DNA from 3 places in the Paenibacillus sp. FSL L8-0436 genome. Region 2 is predicted to be linked to each of the others. Evidence: riboswitches for the same ligand, from Rfam matches in the RefSeq annotation. Region 2 holds a riboswitch; each other region holds the start of a gene.

Region 1 (7,516 bases), 210 kb from region 2:
TGAAGATGAAATTGCACTTAAGGAGGCAGTGAAGCGGGCATCGTTAGGGCATTCGGCGAAGCTGGAGCTCGCGGTGAGAATGAAAAATGGAGTCAGGCTGATTTGCAGTGCAACGGTTTTTCCGCTGGTAAATGAGAAGGAGCGGTTTGTCTATATCGTTGCCGAAGATGTGACCGCGCTTGCCCTGTTTCAGCAGGAGCTGATTATTGCCAAAGAAGCGGCTGAAAGTGCTGTCCGGATGAAAAGCGAATTTCTGGCTACTATGAGCCATGAAATCAGAACGCCGTTAAACGGGATCATCGGAATAAATCAGCTGCTCGCTGACGAGATTCATCATCAGGAGCACCAGGATTTGTTGAAGCTGCAAAATAGAAGCAGTCATGCCTTGCTCAATGTGATTAGTGATATTCTGGATATTTCCCGCTTGGAGGCTGACGGCCTGCAGCTGCATAAGGAGCCTTTTCAGCTGTCAGTGCTGCTTAGGGAATGTATGAATCTGTACGAGGTCGTATGTAAAGAGAAAGCATTAAATCTCACACTCCAGGTTGCACAGGCCATCCCTGACCATTTAGTTGGAGACAGCGCTCGAATTCGGCAAATTCTTGTGAACTTGATTGGAAATTCCGTTAAATTCACCCATACAGGTGAGATTAACGTAGTAGTGGAACTGTGCCGTACGGAGGGAAACTCAGAACAATTGCAGTTTAGGGTGAAAGATACAGGCATCGGCATTTCACCCGACAAGCTTCCGCTGCTGTTTCAGCCCTTCTCCCAGGCGGATGCCTCTCACAGCCGGAAATACCCTGGAACGGGGCTTGGGCTAGCTATCTGCAAGAAGCTGATTGATTTGATGAACGGTACGATATGGGTCGATTCCCCGCAGGATGGAAAGACGGAATTCATCTTTAGAATCCCCCTGCATCCGATGGACCTGGCTAAGGAACAGCTTTTCAGCAAGGAAGGAGAGACCCCGAACAGTAAGTTGAAAACAAAGGCGGTGTGAGCTGAAGTTTGTTATGGAAGTTTGCCAAAGAGAGAACTTTAATTATATAATTTTAAATTATATGACTTTCATTACCCGGGTCCTGAGTGGACGGAAAGGAACTCTCTTTGAGCAAAAACAAACGAAACAGTGCCGCGGCTCCCCAACAGGGCAAGCAGGAGAAGCGCAGGGCAGAACAGGAAAAGCAGAAGCAAAAAACGAGAATTCTGATCTTCAGCACAGTAGCAGCCGTTATCATTATCTTTGTCGCTCTTATCATGCTGATTCCAAAAGGGAACTCTGACTTTAATTACAGCGAGATGCATAGACTTGGAAAAGAGGATGCTCCAGTCAAAATTGTCGAATTCGGGGATTATAAATGTCCGGCGTGTTCAGATTTTACCGGTACCATCAAACCTCAGCTTGTTGAAAAATACGTAACTCCGGGCAAAGCAGCCTTTTACTTCGTAAATATGGCCTTTATTGGACCGGATTCCGAAACAGCTTCATTAGCAGCTTTGTCTGTCTATCATCAGAACAGTGAAGCTTTCTGGACCTATTATGACGCAATCTATGCTAATCAGGGCGAGGAGAGCGAAGAGTGGGCGACCGCTGATTACCTGGTAAGCCTGGCGCAGAAAGAGAACCTGCCGATAGATTTTGACCTCCTGCGTAAAGACATTGAGGAACGCACCTATGAAAGTGAACTGCAGAGAGATATGAAGCTGGCCGAAGACAGCAAAGTGACCTCTACTCCTACTGTATTTGTTAATGGAGTCAAGGTAGACAAGGCCTTTGATATCAAAGCCATCGACTCGCAGGTGCAAATCGCCCTTGATTCGGCGGATGCCAAATGATGAAATTCTCTACCTTCTGCAGACGCCACTGCCTGTATCTGGCCTGGTTTGTTTCTGTAATTGCTGTAGCAGGAAGCTTGTATCTTAGTGAAGTGCTGCATTATGAACCCTGCAGGCTATGCTGGTTCCAGCGTATCTTTATGTATCCTCAGCTGATTCTGCTCGGAATTGCCACGTACCGGGGAGATAAACGCATCATTCCTTATGTGCTGCCTTTATGTCTGATAGGCGGGAGCATCTCCCTGTACCATTACGCGGAGCAGAAAATCCCTGCACTCAGTAAAATCTTGCCATGCACAATTGGTGTACCCTGCAATGAGGATTATTTGAACTTTTTAGGGTTCATTACGGTACCTCTGCTTGCGTTGATTGCTTTTGCTCTAATCGCAATTTTGCTCTGGACCGGGCGCCAAGAAGAGCCAGCAGAATAAGAAAAGGCTTTGCAGAATTTAGAGCATAAATATTTCCTTAATTTCTGTCACAATTAACATCCAAAACACTCAAAAATCACGGAACGCTGGGATAATGAAAGAGAATGAAAGATCCACTTATCCCCGATCTTGGATTTGAGCTTTTTGGATGTTTTTTCATTCTTTTTTCATTTTTTTCACCGCTTTACTGAAAAGCTATTGTAGACTATTATTAGTCCTTGTGAGAAGTTGAATATGCGCTGAATTTTCCGCAAGGAAAAACGGGGGAACCAAACTTGGCGGCAACGTCAATGGGGTGAATCGGAGGCAGGTCAGTATGACCGGAACCGTAGGGCTACCACAGCCCGAATCCGCCAGCTAACCTCGTAAGCAAGGGTGGGATAATGAGCATGCGTAAGCATGCGGATCATTTCCGTATGCTTATTTTTGTGCCTGCATTTATGAAACCTGCCAATGAAAACGGCGCGCGGTATTACCGTTTCAACTCAACAAAGAGAGGAACTGTTACTACAATGGTAAGCAAGGTAAAACGACTATTGATCGGGCGTCCGATGAAGTCGAACGAACTCGATCATGAAAAGTTATCCAAGGTGAAAGCACTGGCTGTTCTGTCTTCCGATGCACTCTCGTCTGTGGCCTACGGAACGGAGCAAATTCTGATTGTACTGGTGGCCGCGGGCTTCACCGCCATCTGGTATTCATTGCCGATTGCATTAGCCGTATTGGGCCTGCTGGCCATCCTTATTTTTTCCTATCGCCAGACCATCTTTGCCTATCCGCAAGGCGGCGGAGCGTATATCGTGGCAAAAAGCAATCTGGGCGTTCCTACCGGCCTCTTGGCTGGCGGCTCTTTATTGGTAGATTACATTCTTACGGTTGCAGTTAGTGCTTCGGCGGGAACGGATGCGATCACATCGGCCTTTCCGAGTCTTCATAATCATACTGTGCTTATTGCAGTCTCCGTCATTCTGATCTTGACGATTATTAATCTCCGCGGGGTGACGGAGTCCGCTTCATTTATTGCCATCCCGGTGTATCTGTTCGTGGTCTCTATCTTTGTACTCATCATTGCCGGGGTGTACAAATATATTACAGGCGGCGCTCATGCCGAAATCCCGGAGATCGGTTCCGCCGTTTCCAACGTCAGCCTGTTCCTATTGCTCAAAGCCTTCAGTTCCGGTTGTTCGGCACTCACCGGGGTAGAAGCGGTGTCGAATGCCATTCCGAATTTTAAAGCTCCAGCGGAAAAAAACGCCGCCAAAACCTTGATGCTGATGGGAGGCATCCTCGGATTGATGTTCACCGGCATTACACTGCTGGCGTACTGGTATGGGATTACTCCTAATGAGAAATCCACCGTCGTGTCGCAAATTGCCGAATCTACGTTTGGCCGGGGCGGTTTGTACTTTTTCATCCAAGGGATAACGGCCGTCATCTTGTTCCTGGCGGCGAATACAGCTTACTCGGCGTTTCCGCTGCTTGCGTTCATGTTCGCCAAAGATAAATATTTGCCTCATGCCTTCATGGTCCGGGGAGACCGTCTTGGCTTCTCTAATGGTATTATCTTTCTCGGAGTATTGTCGGCTGTGCTTGTAGCTGCTTTCCACGGAAATACAGAAGGGCTGATTCCGCTGTATGCAGTCGGAGTATTTATCCCTTTTACGCTGTCGCAGCTTGGCATGATGGTGCACTGGTTCAAAACGAAGCCGAAAGGCTGGCAGAATAAATTTGTAGTCAATACAATTGGTATGCTGACTACCCTGACGATTACGCTTATCTTTATCATCACCAAGTTTTCCAGCGTCTGGATGGCCTTCATCTTCCTGCCGGTTGTCATGTTCGTATTCCACCGCATTCACCGTCATTATATGAATATAGCTGATCAGCTTCGCATTTGTCCTGCCACGGATAAACCGCTGATTAAAGGAAGTACCGTTGTTGTTCCGGTTGCGGGTGTTACACGCGCTGTGCTGCATTCGATCAGTTACGCGAAGTCGTTAACAGATAATGTGGTGGCAGTCTACGTTGGTTTTGATGAAGAGGAGATTCACAAGATGGAGCAAAAATGGGAGGAATGGAACCCGGGTGTACGCCTGATCGTGCTTCGTTCCCGTTACCGCAGCATTCTCCGCCCACTGGTGAAATTTATCGATACCGTAGAGTGGAAGACCGCTACTACAGACCATATTACCGTATTGATTCCACAGTTCATTACCAAACATTGGTGGCAGGCGATCCTGCATAATCAGACCAGCCTGTTCATTCGCTCTTATCTAATGAATCAAAAAGATATAGTTGTAGCAACAGTGCCCTATCATTTGCACAAATAGGCAGATAAATATGGTTAGCAGAGGTTGTTTCCGTAGCTTGCGGAGGCAACCTTTTTTTATAGAACGAATAATTTTGTTGACAGGGATAATGAGAATCAATATCATTTAAAAAGTAAGGCGAAGGCCTCGGACACCTTTGACCATTAATGCATGTAAATACAGGAGGGGTTTTTAATGTTTTCGAACAATAAGAGATCAGGCAGCATGAAGCTGGCATTGATCGGATGTATGGCTATGACTTTGTTCTTGTCCGCTTGCGGCAATAGCAATAATGAGAATGCTGCAAATTCTGGAACGGAAGCTACCGCTGCACCTACGGCTACTGCTGAAGCAACGGCAGCGCCAACGAAAACAACTGCACCGGCTACAGAGAAAACGGTGACAGACGCCATGGGACATGAAGTCACGGTACCGGCTAATCCGCAGCGCGTACTTGCTTCTTATATGGAAGACTACCTGGTAACACTGGGCGTTACCCCGGTAGCGCAGTGGTCCGTGACAAACGGAACCCAGGAATATCTGATTGCTGATCTTAAAGATGTGCCAACCATCAGCTATGATCTTCCGCTGGAGGCTGTGACCAGCTTTGCACCGGATTTCCACATTGTGCAGTCTGAGTCCAGTGTGCAGAACGGTCTGTATGACCAGTTGAACAAAATCGCACCTACTTATGTCCTTGGTGACAAGATTAGCAAAGACTGGCGCAAATCGCTGCTCAAAATCGGTGAGCTCCTGAACAAGAGCGCTGAAGCTGAACAAGCCATTGCGGATTACGATCAAAAAGCAGCAGATGCAAAAGCCAAAATCAGCAGCTCCATTGGTGATGATTCGGTCGCCATTCTGTGGCTGGTGTCGAAGAACTTCTTTATAGTAGATGAAACACGCAGCAGTGGTGCCGTAGTGTACGGGGATCTGGGTTTGAAGCAACCTAACCTGGTTACTGAAATTCCTGCGGCATCCAGAGCGACCTGGAATCCGATCACGCTGGAGAAATTGGCTGAACTGACCGCAGATCATATCTTCCTGGTGAACAGTGACAAGACCGAAGCCTCTGACATTCTTAACGGAGCAATCTGGAAGGGTATCCCTGCGGTTAAGGCTGGAAATGTTCATGAACTTAGCGAGGCAAGCAGCTGGCTGTACAGCGGAGCCATTGCCAATTCCAAAACCATTGATGATGTCTTGAGTTTTCTCGTGAAATAATCAGCCTTAACTGTGTGTAGAGAGAACTCTTCAACGGTGGAGGGATGTGCAGGTTCTTGTATCTTGAGATACAATGACCTGCACCTTTTTTTAGGACATTAACTTAATCGTTCACAGTGAAAGTGCGAGCTGTGAAAGCTTGTACATAATTCAGATATTTGCGATAATGAGAATGATAGTTGTTCTCATTAGAGCATTGAACTCATCCTATTAAGGGGAAGACTTATGGTGTCATCCACACGTTCTATAACTAACAGTACAAATCCGTCAGGAGATCAACCGCTGAAGACAAGGCCGGTTGCTGCGGTAGTTATTTTGATTTTCGGCCTTGCCGCTGTCGTCTTTGGTCTGGCACTTTCCGTTTCGGTGGGTTCCGCGGATATTAGACTGGTGACGGTATGGGAGGCAGTCTTCCGGTTTAATCCGGATCTGCAGCAGCATCAGATTATTCGGGAACTGCGGATTCCCCGTGCTTTGGCGGGAGCGCTGGTTGGTGCTTGTTTCGCCGTCGCAGGAGCAATCATGCAGGGCATGACCCGCAATCCGCTGGCAGATTCCGGCTTGCTGGGTCTGAATGCCGGTGCCGGCGCAGGATTGGCGTTAGCTTTTGCTTTTGCGCCATCTGCTTCTTTTCTCTACATTATGCTGTACTGCTTCATCGGCGCAGCAGCGGCAGCCATTCTTGTGTTCGGGATTGGCTCGCTCTCCCATAGCGGCTTAACCCCGCTGCGTCTGACCCTTGCTGGCGCCGCTGTAAGTGCTATGCTGCTGGCGGTAAGCCAGGGAATCGCGATTCTGTTTCATCTGTCCCAGGATATTGCCTTCTGGATGGCAGGCGGGATCGGCGGGACGAATTGGACACAGCTTCGTATTTTGTTTCCCTGGATTGCGGCAGCTCTGATAGGATCTCTGCTGATCTCCCGATCCATTACACTCCTTAGTCTCGGACGCGATGTAGCGGCGGGACTTGGACAGCGGACCAGGCTAGTGCAAACAGCCGGGATTATTATTGTAGTGATTCTCGCCGGCTCCGCGGTTTCGACGGTTGGACCGATTGCTTTTGTGGGGCTGATTGTCCCCCATATTACACGTTATCTGGTTGGCGTCGATTACCGCTGGATTATTCCCTGCTCTGCAGTGCTCGGCAGCTTACTAATTGTATTTGCTGATATTGCGGCCAGAATGATTAACGCGCCTTATGAAACACCGCTAGGCGCTTTAATCGCAGTGATCGGCGTGCCGTTCTTTATTTACTTGGCGAGTAAACGGAAGGGGGAGCTGTCATGAGCAAAGCTCTGCGCTCACCCACCGGGAAACAACGCCGTACCCGGGAAGCAGCCATATTGACTTCACTTGCGGTTCTTATCGTGGTCATCTTTATTGTCAGTATGAACACCGGGTTAATGCGATTATCACCGCTGGATGTCTTACACACAGTCTTTGGAGAGGGAACGCAGCAGCAAAAGCTGATTCTCTTTGATTTCCGGCTGCCGCGCATAGTGATCTCGCTGCTTGTCGGCGCAGGGTTTGCGGTTTCCGGCTGCATTCTGCAAAGCTTGTCGCGCAATGCGCTGGCGGAGCCTTCCACACTGGGAATTAATGCCGGTGCCGGGTTTGCGGTGATTATCTTTATCTCATTTGTTCCGGCAACCTCGGCAGCTCCAATCTTTGTTCTTCCGCTGCTGGCGCTGGCCGGAGCAAGTCTTACGGCTG
Region 2 (7,516 bases):
TGCTTATGCAAGGAATTCAAAATCCCAGCTTGTGTAGAATTATTGCTCTTTATCCCGCCCGAGCAGCCCGCTGAGAGCCTCTGTCACGTTCATACCGGTAAGCGTCTGTGTCAATTCAGGAACCTGGGCCATGATTTTGGCGATATCGCCGGTAATTTTGTTCACGCCGGATGAAGCTCCATCCTGGGAAATCACTGTAATCTTATCGACTTTGGACAGCGGGGAAGCGATTTTGTCAGCCAGCTCTGGCAGAACCTTCAAGAATTCCACTATAAGGGCGGCTTGCGTGAACTGTTTGTACGCTTCAGCTTTCTTCTCCAGTGCCCCCGCTTCCGCTGCTCCGGCCAGCTGAACAATTTCCGCGTTGGCTTTTCCCTTCGCCAGTTCTGCTTCCGCGGTTGCCAGCCCCCGTTTGGTCATTGTGGCCGCTTCTGCTTCCGCCTCAAGAATTTGCCGCTGTTTAGCTGCTTCCGCTCTCATGATCGTAGCCTGATTCTCCGCCTCAGCAGGCTTGATCACCGTTGCCTCCAGCTCCCTCTGTCTCAGCTCAACTTCGATTTCCCGGACGGTCCGGTTGGCCTCCGCTTCCATCTGCGTGATCTTGACCTGTTCGGTAACCAGCGACTGCTTGATTTTGTTCTGCTGCAATTCGTACGCAAGATCCGCCTGTGCTTTTTTCACTTCAGTCTCCAGCTTAAAGTCCGCCTGCTTAATGTTCAAATCCTTCTCGAACAGAGATTCCTTGGCGCGGGCGGCGGTTCCCGCTTCAATGGTGGCCTGATGTGCATTGGCCTTGGCAATGGCGGATTCCTTCTCCGCCTCGGCTTGTTTGATCTGAATGTCGCGTTCTGCTTCCGCCTTGGCGATGCTGGCATCACGGCGGATGCGCTCAATTTCCGGAACCCCCATATTGTCGATATACCCTTTGTCGTCAGTAATTTTCTTAATGGTAAAGCTGACCACCTCAAGCCCCATCTTATCGAGGTCTTCCGAGCAGGTCTCCCGCATCTTGCTGTTGATTTCGTCAGGTGTTTTTAGAATGGATTCGACCGTTAATTGTCCGATCAAGCCGCGCAAATGGCCTTCCACCGAATGCAGGATAATCGTCTCACGGTCTTCTTCCGGCCTGTCGATAAACTGCTCACTGGCAGTCAGAATAGCAGTAGGATCGCTTTTAATCTTAATCTGGGCCACCGCCTCCAGGTTGAGCTTGATGCCCTGCCGGGAGAACATCGCCTGCGCCGGGATGACATCGAAGCTCATCAGCATCATGGAGATGGTCTTATTGTTCTGGAAGCCGGGAATGACGAACGTCCCGCCGCCCTGAACCACTCTTTTTCCACCGAGGCCGAATACAATCATCGCCTGATTGGGCGGAACCTTTTTATAAGCGTTCACGATACTGAACAAAGCCAGCAGGATAACAACAACAATTGCCGAGATTAAATAAAGAATAACCATTCGGTTCGACACTCCCCGTTATTTATAGTTGTTCGTTTTCCCTCTCGAAGAGGGTGACTACCGCCATTCCTTTATCCACCTTCAAAATAATCACCCTGTCGCCCTTGGCGAGCTGCTGGCCGGTTTCTGCCCGCACTCCAATCGAACGCATCGTTCCATGCAGCACATATTTCATCTCTCCCACTGCTCCATCCACTGCAGAAATGCTGATGTACCCGAGTTGTCCCGCCTGCTCATAATCCATTTTATTCATGCTACTATCATACCGAGTCATCACCCGGGCCAGCACCGCATATATCAGACAGCCCAGCAGCAAGGCCACCACGGTGCAGATCAGCACCACTGCAAGCATATTCATTCCGCTGAACCGGGTAAGCACATAACCACTGCCGCCCCAGACTGTGACAAACACCATCAGAGGGAGTATGGGCACAAAGCCCGGACCACCAGCATCGCCACCTCCCACATGCAGATGACCCGCCAGGCCATGCCCATGAAATCCGCCGCTGAGGAGAAGCAGCAATCCAACCCAGAAGCACACGATAAATACAGTAACGATAACAATCCCCCCTTTAAAGCATTTAAGATAGTGCCAAATGACTCTTATTTACGTTGTTATAAGATTTATAAACTCTTATACAGATCAACTTTCCTTTCTGCATGCGCAGCAAAAAGACCACAGAAGCGTCAGGGCTCTCCGTGGTCGGTTAATCGATCATGGCGCTCATCCTCTCTCTTCGAGGCTTACGGGGTTAGCTGACGGATTCGGGCTGCGAGATTGCCCTACCTTGTAAGAAGCGGCTGTTCAGCACGCAACAAGGATTCACCCCAAGTGAGCGGCAGCTATCTGAGCAAAAGCCGCATTCACCATTGGTTCCCCCGTTCCCATTATCGGAATTCAGCCATTTGAGAACAGTTATATTACATTCGGTTGTTGATTTGAATCTTACGCCTGTGACCATTTAATGTAAAACGTTGCGGATGGCAAAAGAAGCCCAAAATGCCATCACTTCACGAATGAATGCGCATTCTTTGGTTTTACTCTTAGTCGATCGATGATTTGCTCATTTTTGCTCCACTTCATGTCCCTGGGAAAACAAAACAGAAACCTCTACGGCTCATCATCATCCGCCGTACTCTTCTGTATTACACGTTAAAGTTCCGTCAGGAATATTCTGCAAATCATTCGGGAACGTTAACAGCAAAACTAATCGAAAGTTGAGCGCCTTATAATGACTAACCAAACTCAGACCTCATTTCCTTCTGTAGATCAAAATTCCGATTACATCGAAGCCGCACTGTTCCATACAAGTGACCTCAAAAAAAGAGGCTTATCCTTTCAGGGAAGGGAAGGAATGCTCTTTTATCTGGATTCTCTCACTGACACGGAATTGATTGAACGGAACGTGATTGTTCCATTTAGCCGTAATCAGGACAAAGACCTCTCTGAGCTTTTCACAATGCTTAGTTTCAGTTTGGAAACAGAACTAAACCAAGGTATTCAGGGACTTCTTGAAGGAAGCTGTCTTTATTTTTTAGAAGGAATGTCTGGATTTTATGTCCTCTTCACTCCTGCCAAATACGAACGAAGCATTAGCGAACCTGAGAATGAGGGGGTTATTCGGGGACCTCATAACGGTTTTATTGAACAGATGAAGGTTAACTTATACCTGATTCGCAAACAAATAGCCTCCCCAAACCTTATTGTCCGCTACTTCACACTTGGGAAATTCGCCCCCAAACAGGTAGGCTTAGTCTATATGGAGAATATCGCCAACCCTGAATTGATACAGATTGTAGAATCAAGAATAAAGAAAATTTCGCTCGATTGGATAATCTCCACTGGCTTTATTCAGGAATTAACGGAGGATAACTCCTTCTCCATATTTCCCCAACTAATCAATACGGAGCGTCCGGACCATACCTCAGCTTATTTGCTTGACGGATATGTCGCCATACTGCTGGATGGGGACCCCACAGCTCTGATTTTGCCGGCGAGCTTCTTCAGCTTTTATCAGACACCGGATGACTATAACAATCGATGGATGATCGCTTCTTTTGTCCGGTTTATCCGTCTGATCGGCTTTGTAACAGCATTTCAGTTGCCAGCGCTCTACATTGCCACCGTTTCTTTCCACTCCAATGTCCTTCCCTTGCAATTATTTTTTTCGATTCAAGGTTTATTGACCCGGGTCCCTTTTCCTCCGCTGATTGAAGCGATGCTGCTTGAATTTATATTCGAACTGCTGCGGGAAGCAGGGCTTCGTCTGCCCAGCCGTGTAGGTCAAACTATTGGGATTGTTGGGGGGTTGGTTATCGGGGATGCAATTGTTAAAGCGGGATTGGTTTCATATTCGATGATCATTGTTGTAGCGTTGACTGCCATTGCTTCTTTTCTTATCCCTTCCAACGAAATGAGCTCTGCTATCCGGTTTATGCGGTTTCCATTGATGATTGCTGCCTCATTATTCGGATATATTGGGATATCATTTGGGTTAACACTCATTTTCATACATTTGTGCAAGCTAGAATCGTTTGGGCAACCCTACCTGAGACCCTTAAGTCCCTTGAAATTTCAAGGTCTGAAAGATACCTTCGTACGCTTTCCAATTTGGTCCATCCGAAAGAGTTCAAGCAACCCAAAAACGGATAAATGATCATTAATTTACACAGTACTTACAGGAGTTGATACGGTGGCTCAAAAAGAAAAAAAGATCACAAGGGGACAACTCTTCCTTTTTATTATTCAAGCCCAAATCGGTGTTGGTATTCTGTCTCTTCCTAACAAACTTAACGAAACTGCCAAAGGTGGAGGTGGACTTTCTGTTTTAGTTGCAGGGGTTATTACCCAACTTGTCATCATTCTTCTGTGGGTCCTGCTGAAGAAATTCCCCGGACTTAACCTATTCGGTATTTGCATAAAACTTGCAGGCCCGATTATTGGCAGTCTATTGATTATTCTGTATATTGGTTACTTTATTCTGCTTGGCTCCAATACTATGCTTAGTGCCGTTGAGGTGCTCCGGAGATGGATGCTGCAAACTACGCCAAGATGGGCTGTATTAGCTCTTTTTTCTATCATGACTCTCTACCTCGCAAGAGAAAAGCTGACAGTATTGGCAAGATTTTATACGCTGGCTTCCATGCTTTTTATTCCACTATTTTTATTTGTCTGCTATGGATTGACTCAAGCCCATCTGGAAAATATGTTACCGCTGTTGGAAAAAGGCTTCTGGAATATCGTGAAAGGAGCGAAGGAAACAACCATATCAATGTATGGTTTCGAATTAATGCTGATCGTCTACCCTTTGTCTGAAGGTACAGATAAACAAAAATTGATAACGGTCAGTCTCTCCAACTTGTTTGTGACCCTGTTCTATTTCTTCGTGGTCTCTACCTGTCTGATGTTCTTTAACTCCGAGCAAATCAAACTGATTCCCGAACCGGTCATTTACTTAATGAAATCTCTAAGCTTTTTCATTATAGACCGTGCAGATATCTTGTTTTTGCCGATCTGGACCATAACCATTGTATGTTCTATCGTAAGCTATTGCTATGCAGCGTCCATTGGGCTCAGTGTTTTATTTAGACGGAAAAGCCATCGGAAATTCACTCCGTTTGTGAAGATCATTTCATTTATGATCGCGCTTGCGCCAGTAACTTCTGTTGGCATTCATCTAATGGATACAGCCGCTACAAATGCTGCCTATCTCTTTATTGGTGGATTCCCGCTTGTAATGTTAATCATTTCTCTATTTATAAAGAGAAAAGGAAGTGGCCTTGCATGAGATGGCGCGTGAAATTAGGAATGGTTGCACTGTCGGTGCTGATTATTCTTTTCCCCCTCAGCCTGACCGGATGCTGGGACCGGGAATATTTGAAAGACTTGCATCTGGCCTACAGTGTGGGGTTTGATCTAACTGAAAATGGAAAGATAAAAGAAACTGTGGAATTAATCATTCCACCTGATATTGAGCAAAAAGCTACTACGAACGAAATTCATACGAGTTATGGACATAACCTACGTAGTGCCAGCAATGAGATGCGTAATCGGGTGAGGGGAAACATAAGATTTCTTAAAAATGGTTTTCTCTTATTCGGAAAGTCCATAGCAGAGCATGGCCTGTACTCTAATTTGGATGTGAACTTCAGGGATCCAAGCAACCCGACATCCAACGTTAGGGTAATTATTGCGGAAGGAAATGCATCCGACATTCTTGAACAAAAAATGGTTGGAGAATTAAAGATTGGCGATTTCATTACACATAAGATTGAAAGTCTTGAGGAAATGAGTGTATTTCCAAAAGAAACGTTAGATACCGTGTTCCGGTTCCTGAAGGATCCTGGGCAGGACTTTGCTCTTCCCTATATAGCTATAGAAAGCGACGAGATTATCACAAAAGGATTGGCCCTCTTTAATGATCAGTATTATAGCGGGATGCTGAACCCGGATCAGTCAATATTACTAGTCCTGCTGAACGGGCAAAAGGGGAAAAATGCGCGATTCACAAAGAAAATTGTTCTGGGCTATCCGGATAATATACAGGAGTACATCACCATTAATGTAGGTTTAAAAAAAGTGAAACGGAAATTCAAGGTATCGGTTTCTGCTGACGAAAGTGTTGAAGTCAATTTGGAAATAAAACTTCAAGCCATCGTAGAAGAGTTTCCCGGAGAGGATTCGTTAAAAGATAAAGATCTTCAAAAAATAAATCAAGCGCTTTCGGAAATTCTTACAAAGGAAGCCAAATCGGTTGTGAAAGAAGTCCAAAAGGCTAACTGTGATATCTTTGGTGTGGGGAGAAAGCTTATTGCTTATCATCACAATGTCTGGAAGGAGAAAAATTGGTCTGAGGATTATCGTAAAGTGCAATTCCATCCTAAAGTGGAGGTTGAAATTGTAGATACCGGGATTCTTGAGTAGAGATGTTCCCAACCTTCTACGGTGAATATCCGCTAAGCTCATGAGCTAATATTTGCCGGCTCCCGGCAGCTGCAGACGTAGGCCGGCAGTGAAGAACAGCCGGTAAATGAGTACGCTAAGCAGTATGCTCGTGATGGCAGCGGATGATGTGAAAGAGAAGACGATGAGTATCTGATAACGCACGGCTATGACCGGATTGGCTCCAGCAATAATCATTCCGGTCATCATCCCGGGCAGTTGTACAAGCCCCACAGTCTTCATGCCGTCAATCGTAGGAATCATACTGAATTTCACAGCCCTGGCTCTGACGGTCTGCATTGCCTGCTGAGCGGTTGCACCCAGGGACAGCAGTGTTTCGATTTCCCCTTTGTTCTGTTGAACCTCATGCTTAAACTGGTTAATGAATAGGCCGGAGACGACCATAGCACTTCCGATTGTCATTCCACTGATCGGAATAATATATTGCGGTGTAGCATCGATAATATGCAATCCGAGCAGTATTCCCATCATCATTAGCTCCGAGGCGGAAATTGCCACCGCAATCCTCCATACCAGCCCCGGCAGCCCCTTGCCTCGCTTGGCGGCATTAAATGAAGCAACACCAATCATAAAAATAATAATTAAAATGACAAAGGCCATATGCTCCGCCTGAAAAATAAACTGCAGCACATAACCTACCGCCAACAGCTGAACGGCAGAACGGATTGTGCCTATGGCTATGTCCTTTTCCAACCCAAGCTTCTGCCAGATGGAGATCAGCATCGTTCCGATGACAAACAGCAGTGTAAAGCTAAGCGCGGTCAAGCTCATGAGTGCTTTCCCCCTTCCGTACTCTGGATATATTTCCGGGCCAGTTCCACTACCGGTTCCTTAAATAAGCAATCGCTGCTATGATCCTGCAGGCTACCTTGGCTCAAAATCCATGTTCTGCTGCTGATTCTGCGGGCCTGTTCCAGATCATGCGTTACCCATACGAAGGAGGTGCCTTTCTCCTGATGCCAATTTAGCAGCAGCGCTTCAACCTTCTGGGTACTGTTCATATCCAGTGAAGCTGTGATTTCATCCAGCAACAGTATCCGGGGACGGAGCAGCAATGAACGGATCAGCGATATCCGCTGCTTCTCTCCGCCT
Region 3 (7,516 bases), 3.6 Mb from region 2:
CTGTATTTTTAAGGTCAGGTTTATTTCTTCTCTGCAAGCCACATGGCGACATTCGCAATCTCTTCGGGAGCAAGCTTATCCTTGAAAGACGGCATTTGGCCGCGTCCCTTCGTAACAATGGTGTAGATTTCTTCTGCGTTATGCTGGCCGCCTTCCTGCTGCAGACTAGGGCCTAGACCGCCCTGTAGCTGATCACCGTGGCAGGTAATGCAGCTTGCCTGTACAATCGCTTCGGCGCTTGCGGCATCCAGTGTGACTTGCGGCATCGTCGGGTTATTTTCTTCGGCGACCTCTGCTTTGCCGGGTAATGTGAACAAGAGCACTACCGCAAAGGCACAGGCTGCGAAAAACAAACCGCCCATGATCCATTTCTGCATCTTCATCCGTCCCCTCCATGTAAGCTGCTTCCTACATTATATAGGATGGTGAAGCGTTATCATAGCATTTGTGTCAAAAAAGTGGACGATTTCAATACTAAAATTTTCAATTTAATGGATCGTTATGTTGTTTATCATAGACCATGCAATAAAATGGCTTATTTCCGGTTGGAGTAAGGCGTTCATAAGTATCCGTGATCGTGAAGCCGCATTTTTGGTAGGTTCGGATCGCCCGCTGGTTCCAGGTCAATACTTCCAAATCAATCTCCCGCTCGGGATAACGCTTCAGCGCGGCCTGAACGATGGCTTCCATGAAAATGTGGCCAAGACCGTGTCCGCAAAGTTCGGGGCGCATTCCAATACCCAGCCTGACGACACCCTCCATCGGAAACAACTGCGCAAAGCCGCAAAGGATGCCTTGCTCGTTGACCACGGAAACATACTGGTCTCTGCGTAGCTCTGGATCGCCAAATTCAATGCCAAGCGCCTCCATTTGGGACCAAGGCATCCATTCGTAAATATTATAAGGCGCTTTGTAATTCCATGCGGCGATGTCTTCGGCATGGCTGATCTCCATGGGGACTACATGGAATGTAACGGGGGAGCTAATCATAAGGCCACCGGCCTCCTTTCATGGGGAGCAACAGCACTGGCTATACCTAATTATATCCATAACTGGCCTGATTCGACTCAGAAATTTTCTGAAAGGCGGAAACTTGACAAAGTGGTAAAAATATTTTATAAAATGGAGGAAATTTGGGGAGATTTATGTTTTGCGGATATTGGGAGGGGTAAGTAATTTTATAGACAAAAAAAACAGGCCCCCCCTCCAGATTTCGGCAAAAATCATGGAAGAGTGCCCGTTTTACGACAACTTATTGTACGTCATCATTGTCTTGGGAATCAGAAGTAACGGATTGGTAAGCATCTGTACTCATGATCCGTTTGGCGCCAACATAGCGGTTGACGTAGTAGCTGTCACTCATCGTGCTGATGGTTACACCACGGGAGGATGAAGCATGTGCGAATTTGCCCTCACCGACATAAATGCCGACGTGGGAAACACCTTTACCGCTTGTATTATAAAATACAAGATCTCCCGCTCTCAGATCATCCCGGGAAATGGCAGTACCCATTTGGTATTGGGAACCGGATTGGTGTGGCAGATTGATACCGATCTTATCAAAAACGTACATTGTAAATCCGGAGCAATCAAAGCCGTTGGTCGATACACCGCCGGATACGTATTTACTTCCGATGGTCTTGTCGATGACTTTATCCATTTTGGAATCCGCGAAAGCGCTTCCTGCTCCGATGGTAAGCATAATGGAAAAGCTTAGTACTGCTGCTGCTAACTTCTTCTTCAAAAGTGAATACCCCTTCCAAATGCCTACGAGGTTAGCTTAAGGGTTCGGTTGAAGGTCCCCTATGACCCCTCTGTGAATAGGAGGTCAATTCACCCAAAATCGGTTCCCCCGTTTCCCTAATGGTTAGGGAACTCGGCATGACTGTTGATTAGGATTAGCTTGTTAACCAATACATGACAAAACCTTTGTAAAACCCGATTCAATAATTACAAAAATGTTACTAAAAACTCACTGCGATAATTGTAACAAAGACTTCGCCAGTTGGCAATCACTTAAAACATATTAATGCATAATATTTACGCTTTTTAAGAGTTATCTTTGCTAAAAAGGTCTTATATTTACGCGCTGAGTAAGCTTTAACTTAGATTTGTTGGGATTTTTAGTAAAAAGGTGTTTCACAGACCTCAAATACGTGTAAAAGGTAGAATAAGGAAGACAAAAAGGAAAAACCCGGAAATGATTACGGCAATAATCAGTTTCCGGATTTCTATAAGTTACAATTATTTATTAGAGGATGGAATTCCTGAGGGATGTCAATCGTAAGCGATAGCTTTGTAAGCTGTTGTGCTCATTACTCGTTTGGCTCCAACGTAGCGGTTGGCCCAGTAGGATTGACTCATTGAACTGATAGTTACACCACGGGATGAAGAAGATTGGGCGAATTTTCCGTTGCCGACATAAATGCCGACATGGGAGACTCCATTGCCAAGGGTATTGAAGAATACCAGATCGCCTGAACGGAGGTTACTCCGTGATACGGCGGTTCCAACGCTGAATTGTGCTTTGGAAGTGCGGGGCAAGGTAAGGCCAACGTTCTTAAATACATATTTGGTGAATCCAGAACAATCAAAGCCGGCAGTGCTTATGCCCCCGGTTTTATATGACGTTCCGAGTGTTTTTGTAATAACCGTATCCATTCTGGAGTCGGCGAAAGCGCTCCCTGCTCCAAGCGTGAACACCATCACCAGCCCTAATGCTGCTGCGGTGCATTTCTTCTTAAAATTATGACTTTTCAAAAGATGTACTCCTTCCAAGGCCTGCGAGGTTAGCTTAAGGATTCGGTAGAAGGTTCCCCTATGACCCCTCTAAAGCGAGATCAATTCACCCAAAATATGGTTCCCCCACTTCCCGGTGCCGGGAATTTGGCGTTTTATGCACCGAAACAGTGACGTATCGACAAGGTTAAATGTTTAAAGGCACATTCATTTACTTCAAATTAGTTTCAAAAGATTACAAAGTTGTTACTACTGGTACAGGCATCATTGTACCAGAGGATTTACAGTTTTGCAAATACCCTAAATCACGTTGTAACCAAAAGAAGAGTCCCGCCCTTTATCTGGGGCAGTGACTCTTCTATTATGCCAAGGGACTGGCGTAATTATTATGGAAATGTTTTGCTGCACCAAAGGTGATACTGCCCCGCTATGCTCCACATTTTGAACAGCGTTGAGGGAAGCGGTGAAAATTGCCGGAACAGCAGTGCGGGCAGGCCTGGACAGAAAAGTGCGGTCACTCCGGAGAGCAGCAGCAGAAGCAGGCCGCAGGCGCCGAACAGTGCAGATATACAGGTGGAAGGGAGGATTACCCTCAGGCCAACCAGCAAGGAAGAGAACATGCCTGTTCCTCCGGTGAAGCCAAACTGCATGTACAGCAGCAGAATGCGGATCAGGTAGAAGTACAGGAGCCAGGCCAGAACATAAGGAACCAGTCTCAGCAGCAGGGTATAATCGAGAATACCGCTGAGGAGAAGCCCGTACATTTTGGGGAGAAGCCAATACAGCGGTGCTGCGGCCAGAAGCCATTCCGCTAGACTGAACAGCAGTACGGGGAGTCCGTAAAGCTTCATTCCGGGAAAAAAGAACATTCCCCGCTCCCCTTTGCGCTCCTGGTGCAGCTCATGCAGCAGCCCTGCACGGATAAAGGGGGAGCATAGCAGCCGTAGCGCTGAGAGGGCCAGCAGCAACCAGAGCCAGCGCAGCACCCCGGGGTCTGTGCCGAGTGCAGTCTGTCCTTCGATGTAATACAGCAATCTGCCTACTCCGCTGCCGCCGGCGTGTGTATCGGGATAACGGAGCAGCAACGGGATGAGGGCTGACCTGACGAATCTGTACAGGAAATAGCCCCAAAGCAGCCGATAGATAAAAAGCAGAATCAGAATATAAAATTGCTCTTTCATGCTGTACCAGCCGCGGGTTATCGATCTTTTCACAATCCTTCACCTCACCAGACAAGAGTTCCGAGCAGGGTTTCAAGCAGCTTCGTTGCGCTAAGCGTCCAGCGGGAGAGCGTCTTTCGCTCCAGCTCCGCCAGTCTAAAATTGTTGATATGCTTACTCTCCAGCAGAATGGAGTGCTCCGGATCAATCTCTGCGGACAAAAGAGGCGCTTTGTAGGCTAGCTGAAAGGTGGTTTCCTTCTCTTTCCCATTCCAAAACTGCTGGACGGTATAGCCATCCAGGAAGGTGAACTTTATGGGGACGTCACCATACTGATTTCCTTTATTGCTGACCGCTACTGAGCTTTCGTAACGGGCATTGTCATCACCGCCCTCTTTTTTAGGGTCAGAGATTTTAATATGATCAATCGAAAAATCCGGAGAACCGCCGCTGTATACATATTGGTCGAAGTAGGCTTGCCAGGATTTTTTGGTCACCTTCTCCACGATTTTCTGGAAGTCAGCGGTAGAAGGATGCCGGAAGCGGAACTTACGGGTATAGGCCGCCATTAGGGTATCCATCGTCTTGGTTCCGACCTGCTGTTCGATATCCTTCAGCACCAGCTTGCCGCGGATGTACACATTTCGGGCATAGGAATCGGCAGGAGTGTATTTCCAGGTTTCCAGGTCAAGCGGCTGGGAGGATGTCACCAGGCTGGCCTGCAGGACATGATTGGATGATACCCCATACTCCTGCTCCATCAGCCTGTCTTCGGCGTAGGAAGTGAAGCTTTCGTCCAGCCAGGCCTCCTCGAATTCATTGCTGGCTAACATCCCGTAGAAATATTGATGGCCGATCTCATGAATGACCGTGCGCTCCAGAGAGGTCCCCGGAGAAGCCTCGGCTGCGCCAAAAGCAGTAACCAGCGTGGGATATTCCATCCCGCCGGCGCCATTGCCCTCTTTGGGAGGTACGACGATGGATAATGTAGAGTAAGGATAAGGTCCGTACCATTTGCTGAAGTTGGTCAGGGCGGCCTTCGCTGCCTGGAAATAACGCTCCTGCAGATGTTTATGCAGCGGGTCCAGATAAAGCTTGATTCTCACGCCCGGTACATGGTCTGTAGAGAAGGCCTCCTCGGCTACCACAAAGTCCGGGGAAGCGGCCCAGGCGAAGTCATGCACATCATCCGCATAAAATTGGTACACCTTCTGATCCTGCTTCAGCTTGGCGCTCTTGACCGGGAACCCGCTTGCGCCAACGATATAATTAGGGGGGACGGAGATGGTTACATTGTAGATACCGAAATCGCTGTAAAATTCGGATGTTCCGTGATATTGGTGCAGATTCCAGCCTTCCTCTTGTACACCCCGGGTACCGGCAGGTTCATAGACGCTCAGTTTGGGAAACCATTGCCCGGCCATCACGAAATTGCCGGCGGAACCCATGCGGGCGAATATTTTGGGCAGCTTAACTTCAAACTGGACCTTAAGCGTTACGCTTTCCCCTCCGTTAACCGGCTGCGGGAGATGCACCTTTACGAGTGTCTTGTCATTGACATTGCCATCATCAGGCTGCACGTATTGCAGCCGCTGCATAAGCGATACTCCCTCCGTAGTCCGGAGATCGGTCAGGGTCATGCTGCCAAATCCGTTCGCTGGCATGGCATCACCCCGGAGTTCGCCTCCAGATTCTTTCATAAACGTAGTATCTTCAGAAGCAAATGCGTTTGGATAAAGATGAAAGTAGAGTTCTTGTACCGGTTTTAGGCCCGGGTGAGTCCAGGTCACCGTCTCTGAGGCTCTTAGAGAGGTGGTGTCCGGCAGCAGCTGCACGTCGATATGATACTCTACTACCCGCTGGCTTAACGCTTTCGAGACCGGAAGGGGAGTGCTCTCGGGAAGAACGGGCTGCACAGCTTTGGGCTTAGGCAGGGCAGCGGGGGACTTGGCCTCTTTTTGAACAGCAGCAGTTAGAACGGCAGAGCTGTGCTCTGCACCATACCCTGAAAGGACCCCTATTCCCCCTCCCAGCAGAGTGAGGGCGGACAGGGCCGCAGAGACGATAATGTACCTTAATGACAGTGGCTTCATACTGTGATTCCTCCCGTGACAAGCATCTACGGGATGTATATGTTTGCATTCGCCGCATTATTAGCTAAAATTAAATTATTAGTGAAAGGAAAGGATGTGCACTTGTGGATAACATACAACCGGAGGGCAAGAAACAGATTGCCTTAAATATTGTGAATGCCAAGAGCAAACATAAAGGCTTCGGCGCAGGCTCCATTGATTTGAACAATGTATCGCCCGTTATTATTGACGGCGGTGAAGCAGTTATCGATATCGGTGCCATGCATGCCAAGAGTAAGGTAGAGAAGGGGATTAAGTTCTCCATGAACCGCGAGGATGTGCCGGCGGGCAGACAGGTCTGGGTTGTCTGGGTAGCTGTAGACCGTACGGCGGAGGGCCAGTTCTACGGGGGAATTACCGCTTGCGAGATGTGGATTGATACAGAAGCACGGCGCGGCTGGAAAATTCTTGCCGATCATGTGAACAAGCTGGATGCTGCTCTGAAGCGGAAGATCATTCTGGAGGGGCTCGGTACAGTGGAGAGAGCGGCGCTTAAATCACTGCTGATTTCTCATAATGAAGCTTGGTGGAATGCCTCTCCGGAAGAGCTGAAAGCGCCACTGTCGGAATAGGAGATGTCCCCCGCAACATACTTTGTTTCAAGCTAAAAGGCTTGGCCCTCCCGAAACGGGAAAGGCCAAGCCTTTTGAATGCTCATGAGGGATGAATCAAGATGTTTGTGTTCATTTATCTGCCTGCTGCATTGATCTTGCGCTTTAGCTGGCTGACTCTGGCCTGGCTGATGCCAAGAACCTCGGCAAGCTCCTTCTGGTTGGCATACGGATGGTCCGCGATGGCCTTCTCGAGACGCTGGCTCATTTCCTCTGTCTTTGTTCTCCGGCCGCCACGCAGTAATGCAGTGTTGTCTTCAACAGGACTTACCGGTTGCTCTGCCGCATCGGAAACAAGCCCGGGATCCCCCAGCTCTTTGAGGCAGCTGTTGCAAATAAACTGATCTTTAAAGTAAGTTACATGATCAAGACTTCTGCAAAAAGTGCATTCTGTAGAGGTGTACTTTCTGAGCACAATAATCTCTTCATTCAGAATGAAAAACTCGATAGGATCTCCAATGTCAATATTACGTGTCATGCGGATTTCTACGGGAACCACAATTCTACCAAGACTGTCTAAACTCCGGATCATGCCTGTATCTTTCATCTCATGTCCCTCATTTGCATCTTTATATTTTTGTGTGGATATCTATGATTATAACAGTAATTGTAAGTTAAGAGAACGGGGGAAGCGCATACATTTATAGGAATTTGGCGAATAAAGAGATGAAAAGCCTCTGCCTGCGGAGGTCCGCTAGCAGAGGCTGATTAGGGTTCATTATTTTTTACCCAATTCCGGGTTACCGAAACAGGCAGGGAGATCTTTAAACTCTGAAAGAGCTGGCCTGCTTATCATTTACCGAAACGTAAGGATTGTTCCTGAGATAGAAACGCCAGGGCAGCTCCGCATATTCTTCAGCATAGGGAATATTGA

The links. A riboswitch is a leader RNA that binds a small molecule or an ion and turns the genes downstream of it on or off. The one in region 2 is predicted to bind cyclic di-AMP.
Region 1: linked by a shared signal. The riboswitch ahead of NSS79_RS18590 (APC family permease) and the one ahead of NSS79_RS17790 (hypothetical protein) in region 2 are both predicted to bind cyclic di-AMP.
Region 3: linked by a shared signal. The riboswitch ahead of NSS79_RS00510 (C40 family peptidase) and the one ahead of NSS79_RS17790 (hypothetical protein) in region 2 are both predicted to bind cyclic di-AMP.

Annotation. Positions count from the first base shown of each region.
Region 1 is NZ_CP151955.1:4,096,407-4,103,922, reverse strand. Features, by position in the region: gene NSS79_RS18605 (ATP-binding protein) at 1-1,003, shown strand, start outside; gene NSS79_RS18600 (thioredoxin domain-containing protein) at 1,111-1,839, shown strand; gene NSS79_RS18595 (disulfide oxidoreductase) at 1,839-2,270, shown strand; cyclic di-AMP (ydaO/yuaA leader) riboswitch at 2,498-2,657, shown strand; gene NSS79_RS18590 (APC family permease) at 2,783-4,600, shown strand; gene NSS79_RS18585 (iron-hydroxamate ABC transporter substrate-binding protein) at 4,775-5,803, shown strand; gene NSS79_RS18580 (iron ABC transporter permease) at 6,029-7,090, shown strand; gene NSS79_RS18575 (iron ABC transporter permease) at 7,087-7,516, shown strand, end outside.
Region 2 is NZ_CP151955.1:3,888,171-3,895,686, reverse strand. Features, by position in the region: gene NSS79_RS17795 (SPFH domain-containing protein) at 40-1,461, opposite strand; gene NSS79_RS17790 (hypothetical protein) at 1,484-1,894, opposite strand; cyclic di-AMP (ydaO/yuaA leader) riboswitch at 2,188-2,375, opposite strand; gene NSS79_RS17785 (spore germination protein) at 2,694-4,118, shown strand; gene NSS79_RS17780 (GerAB/ArcD/ProY family transporter) at 4,155-5,249, shown strand; gene NSS79_RS17775 (Ger(x)C family spore germination protein) at 5,246-6,385, shown strand; gene fetB (iron export ABC transporter permease subunit FetB) at 6,431-7,195, opposite strand; gene NSS79_RS17765 (ATP-binding cassette domain-containing protein) at 7,192-7,516, opposite strand, start outside.
Region 3 is NZ_CP151955.1:103,100-110,615, forward strand. Features, by position in the region: gene NSS79_RS00495 (cytochrome c) at 21-377, opposite strand; gene NSS79_RS00500 (GNAT family N-acetyltransferase) at 484-990, opposite strand; gene NSS79_RS00505 (C40 family peptidase) at 1,253-1,702, opposite strand; cyclic di-AMP (ydaO/yuaA leader) riboswitch at 1,750-1,892, opposite strand; gene NSS79_RS00510 (C40 family peptidase) at 2,278-2,706, opposite strand; cyclic di-AMP (ydaO/yuaA leader) riboswitch at 2,764-2,902, opposite strand; gene NSS79_RS00515 (hypothetical protein) at 3,126-3,953, opposite strand; gene NSS79_RS00520 (M1 family metallopeptidase) at 3,965-5,992, opposite strand; gene NSS79_RS00525 (YwhD family protein) at 6,097-6,603, shown strand; gene NSS79_RS00530 (AbrB/MazE/SpoVT family DNA-binding domain-containing protein) at 6,719-7,189, opposite strand; gene NSS79_RS00535 (DNA-3-methyladenine glycosylase) at 7,407-7,516, opposite strand, start outside.